One region of the Paenibacillus sp. JJ1683 genome, then DNA from elsewhere that is predicted to be linked to it. Evidence: a T-box and tRNA genes for the amino acid it is inferred to sense, from the RefSeq annotation. Region 1 holds a T-box; the other holds one or more tRNA genes.
The links. A T-box is a leader RNA that pairs with one kind of tRNA and senses whether it is charged. The one in region 1 lies ahead of ileS (isoleucine--tRNA ligase), so its partner is inferred to be a tRNA-Ile.

Region 1 (10,776 bases):
TGGGGAAATTTCAAAATACGGCTTATCCTCCGAGGCAGTTGCCCCTTTCCTGGAACAAATTCGCGAGTTGGAACATGTGGATGTAATCGGCCTGATGACCATGGCTCCTCATGAGGAAAACCCAGAACATACTCGACCTGTGTTTCGGGGATTACGTGAACTGCGTGATCGGTTAAATGGACAAGCTTTGACTAGAGAACCTATCGTTCACTTGTCTATGGGGATGTCCAATGATTTTGAAGTGGCGGTTGAAGAAGGAGCGACTTGGTTGCGGCTTGGTTCCGTACTGGTCGGACGAGAGGAGGATTTTCAGTGGGCGTAATGAATAAGTTCATGAACTTTCTGGGCCTTCAGGAAGAAGAGGAAGTTATAGAGCGAGAGGTTATGAATACGCCGGAAGATCAAGAAATTGAAACCCCAAGCTTTGATAAACGTAAGAACCAGAAGGGCACGAATGTTGTCAGCATCCATTCACAAAAAAATGTGAAAGTTGTTCTGTATGAGCCGCGTTCTTACGATGAAGCACAGGAAATCGCCGACCATATCCGTTCCCACCGGACCGTCGTGGTTAACTTGCAACGAATTCGCAAGGATCAGGCGCTACGCATCATTGATTTTTTGAGTGGCACTGTGTATGCACTGAGTGGCGGCATTTCGAAGGTCGGTAACAATATTTTTCTGTGCACACCGGATACGGTTGAAATTCAAGGCTCCATTACGGAGATACTGGCTGACACTGAACAAGAACTTAACAGAATGAGGTGAGCTTTTCTTGATCGAGGTAATTTACTGGCTATTTCAGATTTATTCGTACATGATCATTGCATATGTCCTGCTGTCATGGCTTCCTAATGCCAGAGAGAGTGTGATCGGTGATTTACTTGCCAGGTTTGTGGAGCCATATTTGTCTCCTTTCCGCAGGTTTATACCGCCAATCTTCGGGATGATTGATATTTCACCTATCGTAGCGCTGATTGCTCTGCGTTTTGCATCGTACGGTTTGATTTCTTTAATCGGCAATTTCGTCTAGGAGGATTTATGCGGACTGAGATTTATGAGCATTTTCACCCGGATGAACGGGATTATGTGGATCGTGCTTCCGAATGGATCAGTCATGCGGGAGCTTATCATGAGCAGAAGCTGACTGATTTTTTGGATCCGCGGCAACAGTACATATTGGAGACACTTGCTTCGAAGGAAGACAAGGTCACGATTAGGGTAGATGGCGGATACATGGCTTCGGAACGAAAGCGGGCGCTGATTGCGCCCGATTATTCGTATTTGGACGATGAGGAAATGGGAATTCAGGTCCTTTCCATCACTTCTGATGATCATAAAATCAATACCCTTGAGCACGGCGATTATCTAGGTGCCATTTTGGGGCTTGGGATCAAGCGTGGCAAAATCGGGGACATTCATGTGCTGGATGATGGGTGTCATGTATTGGTGGCGTCAGAGATTGGAGATTTTATGACCATGCATTTGCAGCAGGTACATCGTGTTCATGTATGGACAGAACTGTTGCCAGTAGCAAGTCTCCGAACGAAGGAAGTCGCATTAGAGGCGATGGATCTGACGGTGGCTTCTTTGCGCCTGGACGGGATTGCTAGTGACGTCTACAAATTGAGCCGCAGTAAAATATTAACACCGATTCGAGCGGGACGATGTCGGGTAAACTGGAAGGTGGAGGAGAATCCATCGACTTCACTTAAAGTTGGGGACGTTATTTCCATGCAGGGATTTGGGCGTTTTAAAGTGCTTGAAACAGACGGGATGACAAAAAAGGGTAGATTCCGTGTCAAAATTGGTAAGTTTGTATAGCTGAAGGCAGGATTCATGAGATTTCTGTCGAAAGAATTAACCTATAGCGTTGAACTGGAACGATTTTGCTCTGTACAGTATTCACAAAACGGGGTATGATGACCGATAGATGATATTGAGCGTCGTGACGCGGAAAATGAATTTTTTGTCAATCTTATAGGAGGTGGACGGCATGCCATTAACGCCATTGGATATACATAATAAGGAATTTGCCCGCCGGCTTCGCGGTTATGATGAGGATCAAGTTAATGAATTTTTGGATCAGGTGATCAAGGACTACGAGGGCGTTATCCGTGAAAATAAAGAATTGAGCACCCAGTTGTTGAACGTACAGGAGAAGCTCGATCATTTCGCGACAATTGAGGATACACTGAGCAAGACAATTATTGTCGCGCAGGAAGCAGCTGATGAAGTTCGCAACAACGCCAAGAAAGAATCTCAACTGATCGTGAAGGAAGCGGAAAAAAATGCGGATCGTATTGTGAACGAAGCATTGTCCAAATCCCGTAAAATCGCGTTGGAGGTTGAAGAGCTGAAGAAACAGGCTTCAATTTACCGAGCACGGTTTCGTACATTGGTGGAAGCGCAGCTCGACTTGTTAAGCCAAGATGGCTGGGAAGCACTTGAAAACCGGGAACGCGAAGTGCTGGAGCGCGAGCGTGAAATGAAAGAAATTTACTAATTTTGATTTCTGACAAGCTTTTATTAGGTCTTGTTAGGGTTGACTTTTATCTTTAAACAGGCTATAACTGTAAATACTATACTGAATTCAACGATTATCCGTCTATCGGTTGATGGTTGTGATTCAAGGCAACGATGTTGCTGATTTAAGATTTCGATGAATTTAACATGTTTAATTCGTTGATGGGAACGAGTACGTCATGATTTGTCCCTCAGAGAGTTGGCCTACCGGTGCAAGCCAACGTTCAGAACATGACTGAAGATCCTCCCGGAGAAGTGAGCTGAAGCGCTTAAACTTGGGGCGTGTGTAAGCGATCACCGTTTGCCATGCGTTATAATGGCGCCCTGCTGAAGTAGAGTAGGGCTCAGAGAGTCGTGACAAGATCGTCTTTTTAGATTGGTCTATTTACGGAATCAGGGTGGTAACGCGAGCACAGTCTCGTCCCTTTTACAGGGATGGGGCTTTTTTTGTTGCTTTTTTAAGTGCGCTAGAACAATTAATGATGAGCAGAGAGGAAGTATAACGTTATGAACAGAGTGGATGTTAAAGAAAAAGCACGGTCACGTGACCTACGCATCCTGAGCAAATGGAAACAGGAGGACACATTCCGTAAATCCATTACCAATCGTGAAGGAAAGCCCAATTTTGTGTTTTATGAGGGCCCACCAACAGCTAACGGCAAACCACACATCGGTCATGTGCTGGGTCGCGTAATTAAGGATTTCGTCGGCCGCTATCAGACTATGAAGGGATATCGTGTCGTACGGAAGGCGGGTTGGGATACGCATGGCCTGCCGGTGGAACTGGGTGTGCAAAAGCAACTGGGGATCTCCCACAAACCTGAAATTGAAGAATATGGTGTTGAGAAATTTATTAAAAAATGTAAAGCGAGCGTGTTTGAATACGAGCAGCAATGGCGCGATTTAACCGAAGCGATCGGATACTGGACAGACCTTGATCACCCGTACATTACCTTGGACAATAACTATATCGAGAGCGTATGGAACATTTTGGCGACGATTCATGAGAAAGACCTGCTGTATCGTGGTCATCGTGTGAGTCCGTATTGCCCGGATTGTCAGACGACGCTAAGTTCCCATGAAGTAGCACAGGGCTACAAAGATGTAAAGGATCTGAGTGCCACGGCCAAATTCAAGCTGCATAGCAGTGGTGAATATGTACTGGCCTGGACGACAACACCTTGGACCTTGCCGAGCCACGTGGCGCTCGCTGTCAACCCTGAGCTGGAATACGCACGTGTGAAGCAAGAAGATGGTGTATACATCGTTGCTAAAAATCTGGTTGAGACCGTAATTAAAGGTGATCATGAAGTGATTGGCACACTATCGGGTTCTGAACTGGTAGGCCAAACCTATACCCCGCCATTTACTTATTTTCAGGTGGAAAAGGGCAACCAAATTCTGGGTGCGAAGTTCGTAACAGACTCCAGCGGTACAGGTATCGTTCATATGGCTCCGGCACATGGTGAGGATGACTATCGCGTATGTCGTGAAAATGGTGTTGGGTTTATCAACGTAGTGGATCTTCAAGGTAACTATGTAGCTGAAATCACTGATTTTGCAGGCCGTTTTGTGAAAGATTGCGATGTAGATATTGTGAAAATGCTATCCGAAAAAGGTTTGCTGTACAGCAAGGAAAAATACGAGCATAGCTATCCGTTTTGCTGGCGCTGCGATACTCCATTACTGTACTATGCTATGGACAGCTGGTTTATCAAAACAACTGCGATCAAGGATCAACTGATTGCCAACAACAGCGAAGTTGAATGGTACCCAGGTCATGTACGCGAAGGACGCTTTGGCAAGTTTTTGGAGGAACTGGTGGACTGGAACATCAGTCGTGATCGCTATTGGGGTACACCGCTTAATATCTGGGTTTGTGAGGAAACTGGAGAACAGTTCGCACCCCACAGTATTGCTGAGTTGAGAGAACGTGCGATTGGGGACGTGCCGGCGGATATCGAGCTACATAAACCATATGTAGATGATATCAAGGTTCGTAGCCAATGCGGTAAATACGAAATGACTCGCACACCGGAAGTCATCGACGTATGGTTCGATAGCGGTTCTATGCCGTTTGCACAGCATCATTATCCTTTTGAGAATAATGAAACGTTCGAGCAGCAATTTCCAGCAGATATGATCTGTGAAGGGATTGACCAGACTCGTGGCTGGTTCTATAGCTTGCTTGCGGTTTCGACTATGCTGACTGGCAAAGCTCCTTACAAAGCTGTCATGGCAACAGGCCATGTACTGGATGAGCAGGGTCAGAAAATGTCCAAATCGAAGGGCAATGTTATCGATCCGTGGGAAGTAATTGACGAGTACGGTACAGACGCTTTCCGCTGGGCATTGCTCTCCGATAGCGCACCATGGAATAGCAAACGTTTTTCCAAAGGCATCGTAGGCGAAGCTAAATCGAAGCTGGTAGATACGCTTGTCAATACACACGCATTTCTGACTTTGTATGCAGATATTGACGGATTTGATCCGGCACAGCATCCGTTCAAGCCATCGGCACACAAATTGGATCGCTGGATTTTGTCCCGTCTGAACAGCTTAATTTTGGTTGTGGACAAAGCATTGTCTGTCAATGACTTCCTGAACTCTGCCAAAGCGATTGAGTCGTTTGTGGATGAACTGAGTAACTGGTATATCCGTCGTTCACGTGATCGATTCTGGGGTAACGGGCTTACAGAAGATAAGCTGGATGCGTACCGCACACTGACGAAGGTGCTGTTAACGACGGCGAAGCTGCTTGCACCGTTCACACCGCTGCTTGCTGAGGATATTTACCTCAACCTGAGCAATGGGGAAAGTGTTCATCTGGATGACTATCCGTCTGCCAATGAATCCTTAATTGATCTGGAACTGGAGCGAGATATGGAAACGGCACGTCGCGTCGTTGAATTAGCACGTAATGTCCGTAACGAAACGGGTTTGAAAACACGTCAACCGTTGTCTGAGTTGATTCTGTCTATGGATCAGGATTTTGACCTGGGTGGCTATGAGGAAATCATCAAAGATGAGATCAATGTGAAGCATATTCATGTTGAGACGGACGATAGCGGATTTGTAGATTTTACATTGAAGCTGAATTTGAAAGTGGCAGGCAAGAAATACGGCAAAAATGTCGGATTCCTACAAAATCTTTTCAAGGGAATGTCTGCTGAAGAAACTCGTTCTGTTTTAGAAAAAGGGGTACTGAACGTGGCTTCTCCAGAAGGAGAAGAGTTGCAAGTTACAGCTGAGGAATTGCTGGTGGAGAAAAAAGCGAAAGAAGGCTTCGCTTCTGCTTCTGGCTATGGCTTAACGGTAGCGTTGAACACAGACATTACACCGGAGCTTGAGCAAGAGGGCTGGGTACGTGAAGTGGTTCGTGCGGTACAAGACTACCGCAAAAAGCTGGATCTGCCGATTGAAAAGTATGTAGCATTGACGTTGGATGTAGACAACGACTTGCGTCAGGCGATCGAAAGCTTCGACTCTGTGTTGCGTGAGAACGTATTGGTAACCACGGTGACATTCGGTCAAGCCGAACCAGCGGAACATGTAGAAGTGAATGGCAAAACGATCGGCGTTCATATTGGGGAATAATTACAAGCCCCCTGTCCCATAATACAATAACAGGCAGCATATAAAAACGAGCCTAAGCATCGGAAACGGGTTTCCTCCGTTACGTGCTTCGGCTCGTTTGCTGCTTTCGGGGCAGCCATGGGAAAAGGGGGATTGTGCATATGACAGCACGGTCAAGGCGCAGACTGGGAAGGAGTCTCCGAGGGATGAACGGAGAAGGGGCCGCCATAGCCTCAGATAAGGGAATAGCAGGTGACCAGGCAGAGAAACTAAGTCGTGTGGAAAAGCTGGTGCAAGCTGTATCAGAGCAGATGGAACGAACACGTATTGCAGATTACGCTTTGCTGCTGAATAAGCCTTGGCGATTACTTTGGCTAAACCTAATATCAGGTGTTTCCCGTGGAATCGGCATTGCGCTAGGGTTTACTTTTTTTGCCGCTACCATAATTTATGTGCTGCAAGTGCTCGGAGCGTTGAATTTGCCGATTATCGGTGATTATATCGCTGATATTGTACGGATCGTACAGCGACAATTAGAGCTTACTACCTACTAGGGCGTTTCACTTTTAAGCTTCCGATTCGTCCTCGTGCAAATCTGGCTCCAGCAGACCTTCACCCTCGCCATCTTCTATATAACGCTGATAAATAGAACTGCGGACAATGGATACATTTCTGCCATAAATGTCAGTAGCGACAAAGCTTTCATATGGCTCTACGAAGCCCATATTATCATCGCCAGCTTCAATTTCCATATCATCATAGCGGTGGATTTCACCACTTTCCGCCATGGCCGGAGTGTTAGAGGTTCCCCAATTTTCAACGATCTGCCAAGCATCTTCACCGTCAAAGCCGTTTTGTTCTTCACGCTCATCCAGGCTTGTTCTACCGAACGCGGGAGCGAGAAATTCTTCCTCCACCGGACGGTTGTTGGATACTTCTGTCTCAGGACTGTATTCTTTGCAATAAATGGTATAGGGAACAGCCAACAGGCGTTCATAGGGGATGGGTTTGCCGCTGGCGGCGCAAATGCCATAGGTTCCCTTATCCATAGCCATCAAGGCTGATTTGATACGTTCCAATTGAAACTCGTCATGCTCCAGTAAGGAAATATCTTTGGCTCGCTCATAGGTTTCGGTAGCTAGATCGCCTGGATGGTTATCGATGGGAGAAAGCTCACCGGTTTGGTCGCGTTGAGAATCGCCGAGTCCATAATGGTCGTTGTTTTGCAAACGATGCTCAATTTCCTTTTTGCGTTCCAGCAGTTCGTTACGCAAGCCCTGCAATTGTTGCTCCGTCAATGGGGACATGGAATCCTCTCCTTGTTCTAGATTTACATGCATGCGTTGTGTCAGGTATGCTCCTTGTAGTGTGCACCGGGAAGACCTCTTTTACATAGGAAATTCTAATCAAATGTGATTGAGTTCATTCCATTTAAGGACTATGCTCGATAGCCTGCAGGACTCGTGGACGATCTGAGAAGGCTTATGCTACAATAAATGGGTTCGACAACGGATATAAGCGGATCGGAGTGACGAAGGACTGTGATTTATTTTGGTATTGCGCTAATTATTTTTTTGATTGATCAGGGTGTCAAATATTTGGTGGCTACGCGGATGGAATTGTACGAGCAAATACCAGTCATCGGCAATTTCTTTTTAATCACCTCTCATCGTAATCGCGGAGCCGCTTTTGGGATTTTGGAAGGGCAACGCTGGCTTTTTATCGTGATTACAATTGTAGTTGTGATCGGGATCGTATGGTACCTGAGAAAAACGGTCAGAGCTGGGCAAAAACTACTTCCTGTTGCGCTAAGTTTGGTGCTTGGGGGAGCGGTTGGTAATTTTTTGGATCGAGCTATTTCTGGAGAAGTAGTTGATTTTGCACAGTTCAATTTTGGAAGCTACACATTCCCGATTTTTAATGTGGCAGACTCGGCAATTGTCATCGGTGTTGCACTGATTATTTTGGATACATTGCTGGAATCGCGTCGGGAAAAAGGGAATGGCAATGATAGCGTTGAAGGGAAGTCATAGCATGAACGAAGTGAATGAAAACGGCGAAGCCATAGGTCTGTCTTATGAGGACGAACTGGAGGGTGAATCTCTGGAATGGACAGCGGATTCAGAGGATGTCAAAACACGTATAGATAAATACATCGCCGAAGAAATGAAGGAAGTGTCTCGTTCCCAGATCCAGCTGTGGATCGGGAATGGTCGGGTACTGGTGAACGGTGCGGCGGTCAAAGCGAACTACAAGCTGGCTGAAGGAGATCATATCGTACTATCGGTACCTGAACCAGAAAGTGTAGATATTATGCCGGAAAATATTCCGCTAGATGTCGTATACGAGGATTCGGACGTTATTGTCATTAACAAGCAACGTGGTCTAGTTGTGCATCCTGCACCAGGACACTCCTCGGGAACACTGGTCAACGCACTGATGTACCACTGCCATGACCTTTCCGGCATTAACGGGGAATTACGTCCCGGTATTGTTCACCGTATTGATAAGGATACATCAGGACTGCTGATGGCAGCTAAAAATGATCAGGCCCACGCATCACTTGCAGCACAGCTGAAGGATCATAGCGTGACTCGGAAATATATAGCATTGGTCCACGGTCATTTGAGTCACGATCAGGGAACCGTAGATGCTCCGATTGGTCGTGATTCAGGTGACCGTAAATTGTTCACGGTTACGGAACGCAACAGCAAGCATGCAGTTACCCATTTTCTCGTCATTGAACGGTTAGGTGATTATACCCTGCTTGAACTTCAATTGGAGACAGGACGGACACACCAAATTCGTGTTCACATGAAATTCATTGGACATCCATTGGTTGGCGACCCTATGTATGGACGCAGTAAAGGGGTTCGTATGGATGGCCAAGCGCTGCATGCAGCGGTTCTGGGATTTAAGCATCCAACTACTGGAGAGTACTTAGAATTTAGCAGACCGATCCCTCCTGATATGGAGGACGTATTAACGTCCTTGCGTAGTCGCTAAAATAATGATGATTTGCTCTGCTTTCCTATTCAAAAACTTGAATAAATTATTAAGTATAACCGCCTAAATGGCGGTTTTTTTATTGTCTGAATAGGAATGGGTAAAAACAACTATGGATAATTATACAATTAGGATGTATAATTATTAAAGTGCTTCCGGTGGTTCCGGTTGAACGGGTGTTGACACGAGATTTTCAATCTGTCATACTTCTTGTAGTTGCGATGGACTTTGTCCGAGAGATGGTTAACCATCTCACACTATGAGAAACAGGACAAAGGAAATCCTGAATAGCACCTTTAAATCAGTCCCGTGAGGCTGGCAAGGTAACGTGAATGGATCACTGATCAGTGCATCCGCTGCGGCGGTATGTCTTCAGTGTGTCCGACAGATCGGAGAACAGTGGAAGACTGTTCATACGAGACTCCTTGCCAAACTTGGGCAAGGAGTCTTTTTTGTATCCGAACACGGGACCAGGTCTGAAGGGAACATCACCTGAGGAGGCTGGAAGCATGAGTATTGAAACACATGTACTGATGGATGAAATTGCGATTCGTCGGGCATTAACGCGGATTGCACATGAAATTTTGGAGAAAAACAAGGGTATTGACGATTGCGTACTCGTAGGTATTCGAACACGCGGAGTTCATCTGGCGCAGCGCTTGGCTGAAAAAATTGCTGAAATTGAAGGCGCACCAATTCCATGGGGAGAGCTAGATGTCACAGCCTACCGGGATGACCGGAGCAGCGTTGCCGAGGCTAAAGGAAATGGAAAAGAGCTTTTGATGAATCCCGCTGACGTATCGGTTCATGATAAGAAAGTCATTCTCTTTGACGATGTGCTGTACACAGGCCGTACTATTCGCGCGGCGATGGATGCATTGATGGACTGCGGACGACCGCAAATGATCCAGCTGGCTGTGCTAGCAGATCGCGGACACCGTGAGCTTCCGATTCGTCCGGATTACATCGGCAAGAACATCCCGACCTCCAAATCTGAGGAAATCGTAGTTGCACTTCAGGAGACGGACGGTAAGGACGAAGTGACGATCATTCAGAACCGGGGGGAATAGGTATGATCACAACAGCCAGTCAACTTAGAGAACGTAGCCTGCTCGGATTAAAAGAACTTAGCCGAAATGAAATTGAGTCGATTCTGGATCGTGCTCAGTATTGGGAATCACAGCCGCAAAAACTGATTCCAGTCCTACAGTCACGCTTCGCGGCCAACATGTTTTTTGAAAATAGTACACGCACACGCTTTTCCTTTGAAATGGCGGAGAAGCGACTCGGCGCTCAGGTTTTGAACTTTTCCGCTGCGGCTTCCAGTGTGGAAAAAGGGGAGTCCATTTACGATACTGTGCGTACGCTTGAATCCATGGGCATTGATGCTGGAGTCATTCGCTTAAAGCCAGCCGGAGTGCTGCAAGAGCTTGCTGAGAAGGTCAGTGTTCCGCTGGTTAATGCGGGAGACGGCAACAATGAACATCCAACGCAGGCTTTGCTAGACCTCTACACCATGCGCAAAACTTTCGGTGAGCTTAAAGGCTTGAGAGTATCCATCATAGGAGACATTTTGCACAGCCGTGTAGCTCGCTCGAATCTGTGGGCCTTGCAAAAATTCGGAGCCGAGGTTAGCTTCTGTGCACCAGACAATATGCAGGCATCTGATCT
Region 2 (10,776 bases), 2.2 Mb from region 1:
AATTAAACCATGTACTTTGTTTGAATTTACTGTAACCAAAGCGGAATAACGGGTAACGCCTATGCAGCCGCTGCTTGGTATAAGATTTGGTCCATACCTAACAATCTTTTATCAAAAAACCGGAATAATTCGGTATAATTCAGGCAGCTGGCTGCATAACTTTATTTGTTTTGGTTAAAATTATGTTGATGGTGTTTATGATATCATTGTCTATCATTTAATTGTATGAATGGACTTAATAATTGAATAGGTGGTTATTATATGGATCTGCAAATTTCCGATCTGGAAGAAATGAAGCTGACCGACCTGTACAAGCTGGCCAAGCAATACCAGATCCCGTACTACGGAACGCTCAAGAAGAAAGAATTAATTTTCGCCATCCTGCGAGCACAAGCTGAGAAGAGTGGATTAATGTTTATGCAGGGTGTTCTGGAAATACTTCCTGAAGGTTACGGCTTTCTGAGGCCGATCAACTATCTCCCGAGTACCGAAGATATTTACATCTCTGCTTCACAAATCCGCAAGTTTGACCTGAGAACGGGCGATCTCGTTTCCGGTAAATGCCGAACGCCGAAAGAAAATGAACGGTATTTTGGATTGCTTCAAGTTAACGCCGTCAATGGAAGAAGTCCTGAGCAAGCTGCTGAGCGGCTACATTTTCCTGCACTGACTCCACTGTATCCGCAAACCAAATTAGTCCTTGAAACTTCCCCCAACCATTTGTCTACGAGAATTATGGATGTACTGGCCCCTGTCGGACTCGGACAGCGCGGACTTATTGTGGCACCTCCCAAAGCTGGGAAGACGCTTCTCCTCAAAGAAATTGCCAATAGCATTTCTACCAACAATCCCGAGATTGAGCTATTTGTCTTGTTGATTGATGAACGTCCTGAAGAAGTGACTGACATGCAGCGTTCTGTCAAAGGTGAAGTTGTGGCCTCTACATTTGATGAACTTCCTGAAAATCACATCAAAGTGGCAGAACTGGTGTTGGAGCGTGCACTGCGTCTCGTAGAACATAAAAAGGATGTTGTCATCCTGTTGGATAGCATTACACGGTTGGCTCGTGCGTACAATCTCGTCATCCCTCCTTCTGGTCGTACTTTGAGTGGGGGTATTGATCCGGCAGCATTTCACCGTCCAAAACGCTTTTTTGGCGCAGCTCGGAATGTGGAGGAAGGCGGTAGCTTGACGATTCTTGCCACAGCGCTGATTGATACAGGATCTCGTATGGACGATATTATTTACGAAGAGTTCAAAGGCACAGGCAACATGGAGCTGCATTTGGACCGCAAACTGGCAGAACGTCGTATCTTTCCTGCGATTGATATTCGTCGTTCCGGTACACGTCGTGAGGAAGTGCTGTTGAACAAGGAAGAACTAGATACGATCTGGGCTATTCGTAAAAATATGACGGAAAGCCATGACTTTGTGGAAGGCTTCCTCAAAAAACTGCGTAACAGCAAAACTAACGCTGAGTTTTTAGCCTCGTTTGATTTGACAGCACCTTCTTCCAGCGGCTCGCAAGGTAGCTCTGGTGGCCAACAACGAAGAACTACGCGTTCTACCACAGCGTCGGTTCCCGCCACAACCAATTAAACCCAACCCATGTATTTTATCTGTTCCGTAAGTAGACAGCCATTACTATTTATTTGGTTAATGGCGCGTTTAATGGAACGAAAGGAGCTCCATAATGTATTTGGTGTATGCCGACGAAAAAGGCAATGTATATGATCATGCTTCTTTGTATGGGCTTGCCCGTAGTGCAGACATGATTGTTGAAATCATGGAGGATGAGCTTATTCCGTTGCCGGAAGGAGCCACACTGGTAAGCCTGCCCAGCACCCGCCCGGTCGGTATGAACCCTGAAACAGGGGAAATGGTCTCTCTTCCGGGAAATATGCAGGCAGTAGGGGCTTTGTTACCCCAAGGCTTTACACGTCTGTGTCTGCCGGGATATGTGAAGACGGATAAGGAGTATAAACTCCCGTTGTTCGGTTATTCAGCCGTTGTCTGGAAAGATGGGGCGTTTTATGTAACAGCAGAGCAGAGTGACAGTCCTTCCAAATGGAATCCCGAAAACTGTGACCGCAATCAAGTTAAATTGGGAGTTCAGCGGATGACAGAGCAGTATCCCGAAAATAGGCTGTACCAGCATTTGTCTAACTGTGCGCTGGGGTACGAATGCCTTACTTCCTCGAATACGTTCCTGAATCGCTGGGAGGGGGGAGTTCCGGTATCTTATTCTTGTAATGCGGGCTGCTTTGGTTGTATATCTGAACAGCCGGATGACAGTGGTTTTGTATCTCCTCAGACAAGAATGAACTTCCGTCCCCGCGTGGAAGAGATTGTAGAAGTTATGTTGGAACATTTGAAGACACCTGAGTCTATCATCAGTTTTGGGCAAGGTTGTGAAGGTGAGCCCTCCACTCAAGCCAAACTGATTATTAATGCGATCAAAGAAGTACGTTCCGTTACAGATATGGGATATATTAATATCAACACCAATGCGGGATTGAATGATCATATCCGGGGAATTGTGGATGCGGGTCTTGATCTCATGCGAGTAAGCACAATTAGTGCATTGGACGACCATTACAATGCGTATTACAAGCCGCGCGGATACACGCTGGCTAATGTGGAAAAGTCACTCCGTTATGCGTCCGATCAGGGAGTGTATACGTCCATCAACTATTTGATTTTTCCGGGTGTAACAGACCGGGAGGAAGAAATTGAGGCAATGATTGAATTTGCCAAACGCACTAAGCTCAAGCTGATTCAAATGCGTAATCTGAATATTGATCCTGAAAGCTATCTGGAGTTGATTCCACCGGCTCAAGGGGAGATACTTGGTATGAAGCAAATGCTTGAGATTTATCGTGAGGAACTGCCGGATGTGGTTATCGGTTCTTACACTCATGTGCCGCCGCAAGGGCTGGCACGTCCCAAATTTGCCAGAACCTAAACGGTCGGGAGTTATTTGAAACACACCGATCTTACACTGTTTTGTGTGCTAAAAAGATGTTGAAACACTTATATTCAAGTGCTATAATTTGAACATGTGTTCATACAACTCTGGGCTGATAGGACGTTCAGGGCGGAAAGAGGTGAAAGTTAATGCAACAGGCTATTCAACCGAAGTATAACGTAACTAATGTTACTTGCGCTTGCGGGAATACGTTTGAAACTGGTTCTGTAAAGGAATCTCTGCGTGTGGAGATTTGCTCCGCTTGCCATCCGTTCTTCACAGGTAAGCAGAAGTTTATTGATGCTGGTGGACGTGTGGATCGTTTCAAAAAGAAATACGGTATGTAATAAGTTGCCGCAAGAGATAAAGTTATTAGAGCCTTCTGCAATTGCAGGAGGCTCTTTTTGTCGTTATTTGCTATTTGCATTTTGTGCAACCATGAGATATACTTATTTTCACCGTGCTAGATGGGGAGGTAGCGGTGCCCTGTAACTCGCAATCCGCTATAGCGAGGTTGAATTCCTGTTAGAGGTGTTGTTGATGTGAGGCTGGTCCCTGCGCACAATGTTGACGGTTGGGTCCTCCGCAATGAGTACTTGTGAACCTGGTCAGGTCCGGAAGGAAGCAGCCATAAGCAAGTCCACTCTTGTGCCGGAGGGTTGCCTAGCCCGAGTTGTTGCTCAGGGTTGCCGCTCGGATCACAACGATCAATAACAGGTGCACGGTATATACTTAGGGATTGAAACATCTTGGCGATTATGCGAAGGTGTTTTTTTGTGCTTATAATTTGAAATGTGTCTGGTTTAGATTCGGACGGGAGTATAGTATAATGAAGTGACCATAAATGGTCATGAAAGTGAATGGGAAAGAGGGAACGCGCATTGGAACATATAGCGTTGTACCGTGCTTGGCGGCCGCAGGCTTTCAAGGACATGGTAGGACAACAGCATATTATCCAGACATTGCAGAATGCCATCCGCGAAAATCGCACGTCCCATGCCTACCTGTTCAGTGGTCCGCGAGGAACGGGTAAGACCAGTGCCGCCAAAATTTTGGCCAAGGCAATCAACTGTGAGCATGGACCTGCGCCGGAACCTTGCAACGAATGCGAAGCCTGTAAACGGATCACGGCCGGAGCGGTCATGGATGTGCAGGAGATTGACGCAGCCTCTAACCGGGGTGTTGAAGAGATTCGTGATTTGCGCGATAAAGTCAAATATGCGCCCACAGAAGTGCGGCACAAGGTTTATATCATTGATGAAGTGCACATGCTGACGACGGAAGCGTTCAATGCGCTGCTCAAGACGCTGGAAGAGCCGCCGCCACACGTAATGTTTATATTGGCTACGACAGAGCCGCATCGGATTCCCGCGACAATTATTTCACGTTGCCAGCGTTTTGACTTTCGGCGAGTATCGCTGGAGGAGCAGACAGAGCGGCTTGACCTGATATGTCAACAGGAGAACATCCAGGCTGATTTGGATGCACTGCAATATATTGCACGTCTTTCAGATGGCGGGATGCGAGATGCGGTTAGCGTTTTGGACCAGATATCCTCGTTTACTGATGGCAGGGTTACGTATCAGCAGGTGCTGGATATGACGGGCGGGATCGCATCCGAGCAATTCGGTAAATTGGCCTTGGCATTACTGAAAGAAGATGTGGGCACAGTGCTCCAATTGATCGAGAACTTTATGCAGGAAGGTAAAAGTGCGGATAAGTGTATGGAGAATCTTCTGTACTATTTCCGAGATCTGCTAATGATCAAGATGGTGCCGCAGGCGACCAAAATGACAGAGCGAGTGCTGAATCCGGAGCAGTTTAAGGAAGTGGCAGATGCTTTTACCAAGGAGCAGCTCTTTGCAATGATCGACACCCTTAATCGTTATCAAGGTGAGATGAAATATGCCGTTCAGCCCCAAACTTTATTTGAGGTAGCTCTATTGAAGTTATGCAGCATTCCGGGGGAAGCGGGAACTGCTGCTCAACCGACTGTACAGCGCTCTGGTGCTGCTGCTGGTCAAGAAGAAGTGGCCGTGTTAAAGCGCCAGCTTGCTGAGCTGGAAAAGAAGCTGGAACGTGCAATGCAAGGTGGCTTGGCCGCTGGAGTGGGTCAGGAGGCATCTTCAGGCGGTCGTCAGGCTTCTGGTGGTCGTGCCCCTGCTCCACGTCTTTCAGCGCCAGCTAAACTTCCTTCTCAGTTGGATCGCTATATCGCTGAGAAGTCAAGCGAAGCGTTCGCAGCGGTGGGGCGCAAGTGGAGCCAGATTTTGCAAGGGGTAAAAGAGGCGAAAGTTACGGTTCATGCTTGGTTTATGGATGGTGAGCCGGTTTCTGTGTTAGAGGACAGTGTGCTGGTCGCGTTTAAAAACAACATTCATCGTGAAACTACCGAAAAGCCTGCCAATAAGCAGGTCATCGAGAAGGTTTTGCATGAGCAGTTGGGTCATCCTTATCGTTTGGTAACGATGATGCAAAAGGATTGGAATGCTGCGATTGAAGGAGTTTCTGACCAGCCTGCCGAAGAATTGCAACTGGAGCCGGAGCATGATGCGCCGGGAAAGTCCAAGGAGCCCTGGATTGATGAAGCGATTCAGCTGTTCGGGGAAGACCTGGTAGTCATTAAAGAATAATGAAATGTAGATGTATACTTCATTAAAGGAGATGATTGAAATGAACAATATGAACCAAATGATGAAGCAAGTGAAAAAGATGCAGGAACAAATGCTGAAAGCCCAAGAGGAGCTTGGTGGGAAAGTAATCGAAGGTTCTTCTGGTGGCGGTGTGGTAACTGTAGAGGTAAGTGGACATAAAAAAGTGTTGTCCATCACAATCAAACCGGAAGCTGTAGATCCTGATGATGTAGAAATGCTGCAAGACCTCGTACTCACTGCAGTCAATGATGCTTTGTCCAAAGCGGATGAACTGGCTAATGATGATATGGGTAAATTTACAGGTGGTATGAAAATTCCGGGCTTGTTCTAGTCTACTCATAAAGGAGAAACACGCTATTGCATTATCCCGAGCCGATTGCAAAGCTGATTGATGCTTTTACGCGCCTGCCGGGAGTAGGCCCAAAAACAGCTGCCCGGTTGGCTTTTCACGTACTGAAAATGAAAGAAGATGATGTGATTGATTTCGCCAAAGCGCTGGTCAATGTAAAACGCAATCTTCGCTTTTGTTCAGTCTGCGGCAATATTACGGACACGGACCCTTGTCGGATCTGTCAGGATAAAACGAGGGATGCTTCCGTCATTTGTGTTGTTCAGGATGCCAAGGATCTGGTGGCTATGGAGCGTACCAAGGAGTTTGATGGTTTGTACCATGTGCTTCACGGGGCAATCTCTCCGATGGAGGGGATTGGTCCTGAGGATATCAAACTCAAGGAGTTGCTGACCAGGCTCAGTGATGAACGCGTCAAGGAGTTGATTCTGGCTACGAATCCGAACATTGAAGGAGAGGCCACGGCTATGTACATTTCACGGCTAGTGCGTCCTTTTGAAATCAAGGTTACTCGTATTGCTCACGGTTTGCCTGTGGGCGGGGATTTGGAGTATGCTGACGAGGTCACCCTGTCCAAAGCACTAGAAGGCCGCAGAGAGCTCAATTAGTAGGTGTAGTTATACGTTATAAGTTCTGAGACTGAAATGTCCTTGGGACATCCTTGATTTGCTTAGGGAGCCGTTACGGCTCCTTTTTTATTTGCATGAATAGATGGCTTTATAGTCGTTTCTGGTTCTAAGTTTGTCCTTTGTTCAATAAGTATGAATAAGGTGGTCTTGCAGACTGTACACATAATTCAGCTTGTGAGGAGGATGAATGAATGTGGGAACGGATGAAGCAAAATTTCCGTCGTCAGGAGAATGGGAAGACAGAAGCGGAGTATCGCCAGGAATTGTTTGCTCAGATTCGAGCTTCGCATGCGGAATGGTTAAGAGCACATCGTTTATTTCATGAAGCTACGGGTAAGGATGAAATCGACTACGCCATTTTTGTTCTGGAAGCTGCGGAGCGTAAATATCAAATACATTTAAAAAGCGCAAAGCAGCAAGGGCTACATCGTTTTCATCTGCCAGCAGATGAACCGGGGTATGCCAATGATGCTGACCGGGTTCACAAACGGAGAGCGGAATGAGAGGGGTAGTCTGGCTTGTCTTGATTGCCTGTGCCGGATTACTGATGTACCTAATCCTCAAAAAACGTCTGAGGATCGGTTGGTTTGTAGTATTCGGAGCGCATATGGCTCTGGCAGCTATTGCACTGTATGTTATCAATTATTCAGGGTGGATTACACAGGTGTACATTCCGATTAACCCAGTGACGATGGGAGCAGTAACGATATTAGGCTTGCCAGGAATTGCGCTTTTACTGGGATTGAAAATAATATTGTTCGGACAGGCTGTCTGAAAAACATTATTGTAGCAGTTGTTAGGGAAGGGGAGTGTGCAAAAAAAGATGGGGTTTGGTTAGTCTAATGCGGTATTGTTTTATTTTATAAATTATAGTTGACGACGAATTCTGAAATGTGATACATTAATTCTCGGCCTTTAAAGCCCGGGAATTTTTTTGTGTGAGCAATGCTTAAATGAAATTGAAAATAATTTTAAAAAAGTGTTGACTTAAATCCCGATCGTATGTTATATTAATTAAGTCGCCGCTGAGATGCGGTGGTGAAACAAAGTGAAATATTATGAAGGTTTGATCTTTGAAAACTGAACAACGAGTGAGTAAACTGATTTTGTTCGCAAAATCAAACAAAGAGATATTTTATCTCGTCAGTTTCAAAATGAGCTAATCGCTCTTTCTATAACCAGCTTCGGCTGGTCTTTAATGGAGAGTTTGATCCTGGCTCAGGACGAACGCTGGCGGCGTGCCTAATACATGCAAGTCGAGCGGGGTTAGTTAGAAGCTTGCTTCTAACTAACCTAGCGGCGGACGGGTGAGTAACACGTAGGCAACCTGCCCACAAGACAGGGATAACTACCGGAAACGGTAGCTAATACCCGATACATCCTTTTCCTGCATGGGAGAAGGAGGAAAGGCGGAGCAATCTGTCACTTGTGGATGGGCCTGCGGCGCATTAGCTAGTTGGTGGGGTAAAGGCCTACCAAGGCGACGATGCGTAGCCGACCTGAGAGGGTGATCGGCCACACTGGGACTGAGACACGGCCCAGACTCCTACGGGAGGCAGCAGTAGGGAATCTTCCGCAATGGGCGAAAGCCTGACGGAGCAACGCCGCGTGAGTGATGAAGGTTTTCGGATCGTAAAGCTCTGTTGCCAGGGAAGAACGCTTGAGAGAGTAACTGCTCTTGAGGTGACGGTACCTGAGAAGAAAGCCCCGGCTAACTACGTGCCAGCAGCCGCGGTAATACGTAGGGGGCAAGCGTTGTCCGGAATTATTGGGCGTAAAGCGCGCGCAGGCGGCTCTTTAAGTCTGGTGTTTAATCCCGAGGCTCAACTTCGGGTCGCACTGGAAACTGGGGAGCTTGAGTGCAGAAGAGGAGAGTGGAATTCCACGTGTAGCGGTGAAATGCGTAGAGATGTGGAGGAACACCAGTGGCGAAGGCGACTCTCTGGGCTGTAACTGACGCTGAGGCGCGAAAGCGTGGGGAGCAAACAGGATTAGATACCCTGGTAGTCCACGCCGTAAACGATGAATGCTAGGTGTTAGGGGTTTCGATACCCTTGGTGCCGAAGTTAACACATTAAGCATTCCGCCTGGGGAGTACGGTCGCAAGACTGAAACTCAAAGGAATTGACGGGGACCCGCACAAGCAGTGGAGTATGTGGTTTAATTCGAAGCAACGCGAAGAACCTTACCAGGTCTTGACATCCCTCTGACCGGTCTAGAGATAGATCTTTCCTTCGGGACAGAGGAGACAGGTGGTGCATGGTTGTCGTCAGCTCGTGTCGTGAGATGTTGGGTTAAGTCCCGCAACGAGCGCAACCCTTATGCTTAGTTGCCAGCAGGTCAAGCTGGGCACTCTAAGCAGACTGCCGGTGACAAACCGGAGGAAGGTGGGGATGACGTCAAATCATCATGCCCCTTATGACCTGGGCTACACACGTACTACAATGGCCGGTACAACGGGGAGCGAAACCGCGAGGTGGAGCCAATCCTAGAAAAGCCGGTCTCAGTTCGGATTGTAGGCTGCAACTCGCCTACATGAAGTCGGAATTGCTAGTAATCGCGGATCAGCATGCCGCGGTGAATACGTTCCCGGGTCTTGTACACACCGCCCGTCACACCACGAGAGTTTACAACACCCGAAGTCGGTGGGGTAACCGCAAGGAGCCAGCCGCCGAAGGTGGGGTAGATGATTGGGGTGAAGTCGTAACAAGGTAGCCGTATCGGAAGGTGCGGCTGGATCACCTCCTTTCTATGGAGAATCGTTTCCTGCAATGGAAACATTCAAATATGAAGCGTAAGCTTCAAAACTCAGGTTTAGGCCTGTTACTCACTCGTTGCTCAGTTTTGAGAGTTCAAACTCTCAAGCGTTTGGTGGCGATAGCGGAGGGGTTCCACACGTACCCATCCCGAACACGACCGTTAAGCCCTCCAGCGCCGATGGTACTTGGACCGCAGGGTCCTGGGAGAGTAGGACGCCGCCAAGCGCAACCACTAAAGAATAATTTTTTTTGGTGGTTTATTATGGGCCCTTAGCTCAGTTGGTTAGAGCGCACCCCTGATAAGGGTGAGGTCGGTGGTTCGAGTCCACTAGGGCCCACCATATAACTTTATATTTCCTTTTGGGGCCATAGCTCAGCTGGGAGAGCGCCTGCCTTGCAAGCAGGAGGTCAGCGGTTCGATCCCGCTTGGCTCCACCAAAAGATTTATCATTGCACCTTGAAAACTGGATACCGAAACGAAATTGCGTTTTAGAATATTCCTTTAAGCTGATCTTGTGTAAACAAGTGAAATAGAGGTAGCAGATATCGACATTTTCTTTTTATGAAAGAAAAGTCTAGGTTAAGCTACAAAGAGCACACGGAGGATGCCTAGGCGCCAGGAGCCGACGAAGGACGTGGCGAACAACGATAAGGCCTCGGGGAGCTGTAAGCAAGCTTTGATCCGGGGATGTCCGAATGGGGAAACCCGGCTGTCTTCATCGACAGTCACTACTCACTGAATTCATAGGTGAGTGAGAGGCAGACCAGGGGAACTGAAACATCTAAGTACCCTGAGGAAGAGAAAACAATAGTGATTCCGTCAGTAGCGGCGAGCGAACGCGGATTAGCCCAAACCAAGGAGCTTGCTCCTTGGGGTTGTGGGACGTCTCACATGGAGTTACAAAGGAACCGGTTAGATGAAGAGGTCTGGAAAGGCCCGCCAGAGAAGGTAAAAGCCCTGTAGTTCAAAACCCGTTCCCTCCGAGACGGATCCCGAGTAGTGCGGGGCACGTGAAACCCCGTATGAATCCGGCAGGACCATCTGCCAAGGCTAAATACTCCCTGGCGACCGATAGTGAAGCAGTACCGTGAGGGAAAGGTGAAAAGCACCCCGGAAGGGGAGTGAAATAGATCCTGAAACCGTGTGCTTACAAGAAGTCAGAGCCCGATCTATGGGTGATGGCGTGCCTTTTGTAGAATGAACCGGCGAGTTACGTTCCCGTGCAAGGTTAAGGTGAAGAGCTGAAGCCGCAGCGAAAGCGAGTCTGAATAGGGCGAATGAGTACGTGGACGTAGACCCGAAACCGGGTGATCTACCCCTGTCCAGGGTGAAGGTGCGGTAACACGCACTGGAGGCCCGAACCCACGCATGTTGAAAAATGCGGGGATGAGGTGGGGGTAGCGGAGAAATTCCAAT

Region 2: it has a tRNA-Ile gene. The T-box ahead of ileS (isoleucine--tRNA ligase) is inferred to sense a tRNA for this amino acid. The anticodon was not compared.

What each region holds. Positions count from the first base shown of each region.
Region 1 covers NZ_CM129820.1:3,737,605-3,748,380, reverse strand. Annotated here, with positions in the region: gene ACUC6J_RS15990 (YggS family pyridoxal phosphate-dependent enzyme) at 1-322, shown strand, start outside; gene ACUC6J_RS15985 (cell division protein SepF) at 313-765, shown strand; gene ACUC6J_RS15980 (YggT family protein) at 773-1,030, shown strand; gene ACUC6J_RS15975 (YlmH family RNA-binding protein) at 1,039-1,821, shown strand; gene ACUC6J_RS15970 (DivIVA domain-containing protein) at 1,994-2,503, shown strand; T-box leader at 2,674-2,952, shown strand; gene ileS (isoleucine--tRNA ligase) at 3,031-6,120, shown strand; gene ACUC6J_RS15960 (DUF5665 domain-containing protein) at 6,261-6,653, shown strand; gene ACUC6J_RS15955 (TraR/DksA C4-type zinc finger protein) at 6,666-7,406, opposite strand; gene lspA (signal peptidase II) at 7,641-8,132, shown strand; gene ACUC6J_RS15945 (RluA family pseudouridine synthase) at 8,134-9,105, shown strand; gene pyrR (bifunctional pyr operon transcriptional regulator/uracil phosphoribosyltransferase PyrR) at 9,615-10,175, shown strand; gene ACUC6J_RS15935 (aspartate carbamoyltransferase catalytic subunit) at 10,178-10,776, shown strand, end outside.
Region 2 covers NZ_CM129820.1:170,601-181,376, forward strand. Annotated here, with positions in the region: gene ACUC6J_RS00680 (UDP-N-acetylglucosamine 1-carboxyvinyltransferase) at 1-2, shown strand, start outside; gene rho (transcription termination factor Rho) at 262-1,599, shown strand; gene ACUC6J_RS00690 (radical SAM protein) at 1,694-2,965, shown strand; gene rpmE (50S ribosomal protein L31) at 3,118-3,315, shown strand; RNA gene ffs (signal recognition particle sRNA large type) at 3,427-3,693, shown strand; gene dnaX (DNA polymerase III subunit gamma/tau) at 3,850-5,601, shown strand; gene ACUC6J_RS00710 (YbaB/EbfC family nucleoid-associated protein) at 5,642-5,953, shown strand; gene recR (recombination mediator RecR) at 5,980-6,579, shown strand; gene ACUC6J_RS00720 (DUF2508 family protein) at 6,792-7,103, shown strand; gene ACUC6J_RS00725 (pro-sigmaK processing inhibitor BofA family protein) at 7,100-7,375, shown strand; rRNA gene ACUC6J_RS00730 (16S ribosomal RNA) at 7,796-9,349, shown strand; rRNA gene rrf (5S ribosomal RNA) at 9,468-9,584, shown strand; tRNA gene ACUC6J_RS00740 (tRNA-Ile) at 9,624-9,700, shown strand; tRNA gene ACUC6J_RS00745 (tRNA-Ala) at 9,722-9,797, shown strand; rRNA gene ACUC6J_RS00750 (23S ribosomal RNA) at 9,938-10,776, shown strand, end outside.